Regions from separate parts of the Xanthomonas medicagonis genome, predicted to be linked through region 2. Evidence: predicted binding sites of a transcription regulator. Region 2 holds the regulator's gene; the other holds the start of a gene.

Region 1 (3,350 bases), 900 kb from region 2:
TCTCCACCACCGACTTGTCCAGTTCGGTGTCCTCGCCGTTGACCACCAGGGCGATGTCCTTGCCCAGTTCGCGCGCCACGTCGTGGACCACGCGATGGAAACGGCTGAAGGTGCCGCCGATCTTGACCATGCGCAGTTGCAGCGCGCTTTCGCGCACTTCCTCGACCAGGCCGGCCAGGATCGAGGTGGATTCGAGCAGTTGCGCGTCGCCGGTGCGCTGGGCGTTGGCGCCGGTGCTGGCGACGGCGATGATCAGTTCGCCGACCAGGTCGATCATGCGGTCGAGCTTGTCGGCATCGACGCGGATGGAGCCGCCTTCCTGCGCGCGCGCGGCGCCGCCTTCGGCACGCGCGGCGGGCGCCTTGGCGGCCGCCGCGGCGGGCGCCGCCGGAGCGGCGAGGGCAGGGGCGTCCGCAGCCGGTTCGGCCGCGCCGAAGTTGGCGAAATCGTCGGCCTGCGCGTGGCCGCCGGCTTCGGCGACCAGCAACGGCAGGTCCAGGTTGGCGGCATCGCCGTGCGGATCCACCGCGACGACGTGCAACTCGCAGTCGTCGCGGACGAATTCGAAGATGTCCTCGATCGCGGCCTGCTGCGCGTCCGAGCGCAGCAGGATGTCGAAGCCCAGGTAGCAAGCCTCCGGGTCCAGTTCCGGCAGCGCCGGCACGCGTTCGTGGCGGGTGCGCACCGCTTCCAGCGTGCCCAGGCTGCGCAGGCAGCGGATCAGGTGCAGCGGCGAGTTGCCGAAGCGCAGCGCATCGCTGAACAGTTGCAGCGCAATGCGCCAGTAGCCGGTGTGCGCCGTGGCGGCCGTCGCCGCGGCGGCCACCGTGGCCACGGGGACCGCCGCCGGCTGCAGATAGGTCTGCAGTCGCGCCAGCAGCGGCGCGCCGTCGGCGGCCAGGGTGGCTTCGTCGGCATCGGCGCCGGCCGCCGCTTCCACCAGCGCACGGATATGGTCGCAGCAGGCCAGCATCAGCTGGATCAGCTCCGTGTCCAGCGCCAGCGTGTTGTCGCGGACCAGATCGAGCACGCTTTCCACGACGTGGGTGAAACCCACCAGTTGCGCCAGGTCGAACAAGCCGCCGGAGCCCTTGATGGTGTGCGCGGCGCGGAAGATGGCGTTGACCGCGTCGGGACCGGCTTCGCCGCGTTCGGCCTCCAGCAGGTTGCGTTCCATGTCCTCGAGCAGGTCGCGGCTCTCGGCGATGAAGGTCTGCAGCAATTGGGCGAGATTCATGGGCGGGTGCCGATCAGTGGAAGGTGGCGTTGGCGCACGCGAGCGTGTCGCGCAGGCCAAGCAGATCGAGTGCGTCGTTGACCGGCGCGCTGCAACCGTCGAGCTGGAACGGACGCCCCAGCGCGCGCAACGCGGCCTGCGTGGCCAGCAACAGCTGCACGCCGGTGGCGTCGATTTCGGTCACCGCTTGCAGCTGCAGGTGCAGGCCACCCGGATGCTCCAGCGCCGGCAGCAGCAACGGCTTCAGTTCGCCGGCGCGGCGAATGGTCATGTCGCCTTCCAGGCTCAGTTGCAGCGGAGGAGGCGGGGAGTCCGGCGAGGTCGAGTGCATGGCGTGTCTCCGAAGCGAGCGGTAGAACGGCGAAAGAGCGGCCGCGGCACGATGTGAAGACGGCGTGCAGATGGCGGTGTAAGCAGATATCGGCGCCTTTCGGGAATATTTAGGCCGAATGCCACATTTGTCTCGCTAAGCCTTGACATGGATGAGCGGTTCAGATGCAGAACCGGAAATGCATTCCAGATGGCCTTGGCGTCGCTGCCTGGCGAGGAACCCAATGCATGCGCCATGCCAATACGCCGCTGCTGCGGCGCAACGAAAAACGGCCGGAAAAACGGCCGTCGTTCTTCACATGGAGGAGGAGGCGCGCCAGGAAGTCGGCGCGCGGCGCGCCCATCGCGGGCGCGCCGGTGCTGTCGGCTCAGCGCGGCGACAGCGCCGCGAGCAGGCCGCGCGCGGCGTTGAAGCGATCCGCGGCCTCGGGCAGCGGCAGCTTCACCTTCAGCTTGTCCGGGCCGTCCATCGCGTACAGCTTGGGCTGCTTCTGGATCATCTGGATGATGGTCATCGGATCGACGTTGGGCTTGGCCTCGAACACGATGCGGCCGCCGAGCTCGCCCAGTTCCAGCTTGCGCACGCCCAGCGTGTTGGCCTGCAGCTTCAGTTCGGCGATCGCGAACAGGTGCTTCACCGGATCCGGCAGCAGGCCGAAGCGGTCGATCATCTCCACCTGCAGTTCGCGCAGGGCCTCGGTGTCGCGCGCGCTGGAGATGCGCTTGTACAGGGTCAGGCGGGTGTGCACGTCGGGCAGGTAGTCGTCCGGGATCAGCGCCGGCACGTGCAGTTCCACTTCGGCGCCGCGCGCTTCCTCGCCGGCGTCCAGGTCCGGCAGCTTGCCCTGGCGGATGCTGCGCACCGCGCGCTCCAGCAGTTCGGTGTACAGGCTGAAGCCGACCTCGGCCATCTGTCCGCTCTGGTCCTCGCCGAGCAGTTCGCCGGCGCCGCGGATCTCCAGGTCGTGCGTGGCCAGGGTGAAGCCGGCACCGAGTTCGTCCATCGAGGCGATCGCGTCCAGCCGTTTCTGCGCATCCGGGGTGATGCTGCGCCGGTCCGGCACCAGCAGGTAGGCGTAGGCGCGGTGGTGCGAGCGGCCGACGCGACCGCGCAACTGGTGCAACTGGGCCAGGCCGAAGCGGTCGGCGCGGTTGATGACGATGGTGTTGGCGTTGGGGATGTCGATGCCAGATTCGATGATCGTGGTCGACAGCAGCACGTTGAAACGCTGCTTCTGAAAATCCAGCATCACCCGTTCCAACTCGCGCTCGGGCATCTGCCCGTGGGCGATGCCGATGCGCGCCTCCGGCACCAGTTCGCTCAGCTCGCGCTGCATGCGGCCGATGCTTTCCACGTCGTTGTGCAGGAAGTAGAGCTGGCCGCCTCTGCTGAGTTCGCGCTGGAACGCCTCGCGCAGCAGCGCGTTGTCCCAGGCGGTTACGAAGGTCTGCACCGCCAGCCGGTTCGGCGGCGGGGTGGCGATGATCGACAGGTCGCGCAGCCCGGCCATGGCCATGTTGAGCGTGCGCGGGATCGGCGTGGCGGTGAGGGTGAGCAGGTGCACGTTGGCGCGCATCGCCTTCAGCGCCTCCTTCTGGCGCACGCCGAAGCGCTGCTCCTCGTCGACCACCACCAGGCCCAGATCCTTGAACTTCACGTCCGGCTGCAGCAGGCGGTGGGTGCCGATGATCACGTCGATGCCCCCCTCGGCCACCTTCTCCAGTTCGGCCTTGATCTCCTTGGCGCTCTTGAAGCGCGACAGCACCTCCACCCGCAGCGGCC
Region 2 (3,350 bases):
GGGTGGCCTGGCCGGCGCGGGCCTGGCCGAGGGTGTCCTCGGCGGCGTGGCACAGCTCCACCATCGGGGTGATCGCCAGGAAGCCGGCGCCGCCCTTGAGCGTGTGGAAGCCGCGGAACACCGCGTTGAGCTGGCCGCTGTCCTCGGGCGCCTGCTCCAGCGACACCAATTGCTCGCCGAGCCGGTCCAGGATCTCCTGGGCCTCGATGATGAAGTCGGCAGCGATGTCGTCGGGTACGGCGCTCATAAAATTACAGTCCCAGTCCTGACAAAAGGTCGTCGGCGTCGTTCTGCGACACGCCGTGACGGTCCAGTCCGGCCAGCGCGGGGCCGGCCAGGCCGCCGTCGGCCTTCTTGTTGTCGTCCTTCGGCGGCAGTCCCAGCGCGCCGAAGCCTTCGTGCACGCGGCGCACGATGGTGGCGACGCGGCGGATGATCTGCCCGGTCAGGTCCTGGAAGCTCTGCGCCAGGGCCATCTCGGTGAGGTTGTGGCGGATCTTGTCGAGGATCTCGCTCTGGTCGCCGCTGAGGCCGCCGGCGCTGAGCTGGTTGGCCAGCGCGCGGCATTCCTCGGCCAGGTCCAGGGTGCGGTGGCTGGCCTGTTCGGTCATCTCCACCACGTGGTCCAGGCGCGAGCAGGCGTCGTCCAGTTCGCCGGCCTCGCTGGGCACCACCGGCAGTTCGCCGAGCGCCTGGCCCAGGTCGCGGGCGAGCCGGCTCAGGCCCTGCATCATCGGTCGCGTGCGCCAGGCGGCGAGGGTGTCGATCTCCCTGCGCCAGCCGGCCTCGTCGCCGTTCTCCAGCGCGTCCAGGGCGCCTTGCAGGCGTTCGATCAGGGCGGTACGTTCGGCGGTGGCTTCCATTTAGGCGGTCGCTCCCAGACGTTCGAAGATCTTGCCCAGCTTCTCCTGCAGCGTCTGCGCGGTGAACGGCTTGATGATGTAGCCGTTCACGCCGCACTGCGCGGCCTCGATGATCTGCTCGCGCTTGGCCTCGGCGGTCACCATCAGCACCGGCAGGTGCTTGAGCTTGTCGTCGGCGCGGATGTTGCGCAGCAGGTCGATGCCGGTCATGCCGGGCATGTTCCAGTCGGTGACCACGAACTCGAACGGTGCCGAGCGCAGCGCGGCGAGGGCGCTGTTGCCGTCTTCGGCCTCGGCGGTGTTGGTGAAGCCCAGATCGCCGAGCAGATTCTTGACGATGCGTCGCATCGTCGAGAAATCGTCCACGATCAAAATCCGCATGTTCTTGTTCACCGCTTACTCCTTGGGTCTTATTCTTCGTCTTCCAGGCCGGCGTCGGCCGCTTCGAACGCCTTGAGGCGCCCGCGCAACCGGACCGTGGCCTGGCCGTGGATCTGGCACACGCGCGACTCGCTGACACCGAGCACCGCGCCGATTTCCTTCAGGTTCAGTTCCTGCTCGTAGTACAGCGACAGCACCAGCTGCTCGCGTTCGGGCAACTGCGCGATCGCCTTGCCCAGCTCGCGGCCGAATTCGCTGCGTTCCAGCATCTGCTGCGGATTGGGGCCGCCCTTGGCGATGGTGTCCAGTTCGCCATGGTCCTCGACCCGCGACTCCAGGCTCAGCACCTGGCCGCGTGCGGCATCTTCCATCAAGCGCAGGTATTCGGGAAGCGGCATGTCCATCGCCGCGGCCACTTCGTTGGCGGCGGCGGCGCGGCCGGTGCTCTGCTCGATCTTGCGGATCGCCGAGGCGGCGTCGCGGGCGCGGCGGTGCACCGAGCGCGGCACCCAGTCGCCGCGGCGGATCTCGTCGATCATCGAGCCGCGGATGCGGATCGAGGCGTAGGTCTCGAACGAGGCGCCCTGGTCGGCATCGTAGCTGCGCGAGGCCTCGATCAGGCCGATCATGCCGGCCTGGATCAGGTCGTCGATCTCGACGCTGGCCGGCAGCCGCGCCGCCAGGTGGTGGGCGATGCGCCGCACCAGGTCCGAATGCTGGGTGATGTAGTCGTTGGCGCTGTTGCGCTGCACGGCGCGGTACTGGGCGGCGGCGTTCATGCGGCGACCCCCCGCTGGATGATCCGTTCGACGAAGAACTCGACGTTGCCGCGCGGCGCGGTCGGGGCCTGCCAGCGCGCGGTGCGGCGGGCGATCTCGGCGATCGCCTGCGCCGACGGGCTGGACGGGTAGGCCTTGACCACCGGCTGCTGGCGCTGCACCGACAGGCGCAGCCAGTCGTCCTGCGGCACGCAGCCCAGGTAGTTCAGCGACACGTCGCCGAGGAACTTCTCGCACACCCGGCTCAGCTTGTCGTACAGCAGGCGGCCTTCGTTGAGGTCGCGGACCATGTTGGCCACGATCTGCACCCGGTCCACGCCGCGTTCGCGCGAGAGCACCTTGATCAGGGCGTAGGCGTCCGTGATCGAGGCCGGTTCGTCGCAGACCACCACCACCGCGTCCTGCGCGGCCTGGCAGAAGGTCAGCACGCTGTCGGTGATGCCGGCTGCGGTGTCGATGATCATCACGTCGAGCTCGCGCTGCAGCTCGGAGAACACGTTGACCAGGCCGACGTGCTGCGCCGGCGGCAGTTCGGCCATGTGCCGGCGGCCGGAGGCGGCGGGCACCACCATCAGGCCGTTGGGCATGTCGATCAGCACCTCTTCCAGGGTGCAGCGCCCGGCGACCAGGTCGGCGAGGGTGAACTTGGGGGTCAGCCCGAGTAGCACGTCGACGTTGGCCAGGCCGAGGTCGGCGTCCAGCAGCAGGGTGCGCTTGCCCATGTCGGCCAGCGCCATGGACAGGTTGACCGAGATGTTGGTCTTGCCGACGCCGCCCTTGCCGCCGGTCACGGCGATGGTGCGCACCGGGCCCAGCGGCTCGCTGCGCGTTGCCGACAGGGGGAAGGCATTGGTCAGGTTGACGTAATCACGCGACGGCATGGGTCTGCTCCGGAGTACAGGGCTTATCGGCAGCGCGCCGCAAATCTTCAAGGCGCAATACCAGGCTGGCGGCGTTGGCGCGGTGCAGGTCGTCCGGCACGCGCTGACCATCGGTCACCCAGGTGATGGGAAGCCGGTGGTCCGCGACCACCGACAGGGCACTGCCAAACCGCCCGGTTTCATCCAGCTTGGTCAAGATCACCCCCTGCGGATCGGCGCCGGCGAACCGGCGCACCACCTCGTCCAGGTCGGAGAAATGGGCATTGGCAGGGAGTACTAGCAAGGACCGGACCACTCGCGAGGCGCGCAGCCAGTGCAACTGCGCGACCAGGGCGCGGTCGCGCTGGCCCATGCCGGCGGTGTCGATCAGCACCAGCTTGTAGTCGCGCAGGCGCTCCAGCAGCTGCTGCAGGGCGGCGTCGCTGTCGGCCTCGTGCACGGCGATG

The links. The regulator FliA, encoded in region 2, starts transcription of late flagellar genes. The targets are predictions, from matches to a motif close to TAAAGTTTNNCNNNCNNNGGCCGATAA.
Region 1: a site for FliA is predicted at 1,655-1,681, ahead of AB3X07_RS08010 (STAS domain-containing protein). Genes of this name have one in related genera too.

Annotation. Positions count from the first base shown of each region.
Region 1 covers NZ_CP162488.1:1,887,938-1,891,287, forward strand. Annotated here, with positions in the region: gene AB3X07_RS08005 (chemotaxis protein CheA) at 1-1,237, opposite strand, end outside; gene AB3X07_RS08010 (STAS domain-containing protein) at 1,251-1,568, opposite strand; gene mfd (transcription-repair coupling factor) at 1,936-3,350, opposite strand, start outside.
Region 2 covers NZ_CP162488.1:2,784,563-2,787,912, reverse strand. Annotated here, with positions in the region: gene AB3X07_RS11775 (chemotaxis protein CheA) at 1-247, opposite strand, end outside; gene AB3X07_RS11770 (protein phosphatase CheZ) at 252-863, opposite strand; gene cheY (chemotaxis response regulator CheY) at 864-1,256, opposite strand; gene AB3X07_RS11760 (RNA polymerase sigma factor FliA) at 1,274-2,023, opposite strand; gene AB3X07_RS11755 (MinD/ParA family ATP-binding protein) at 2,020-2,904, opposite strand; gene flhF (flagellar biosynthesis protein FlhF) at 2,891-3,350, opposite strand, start outside.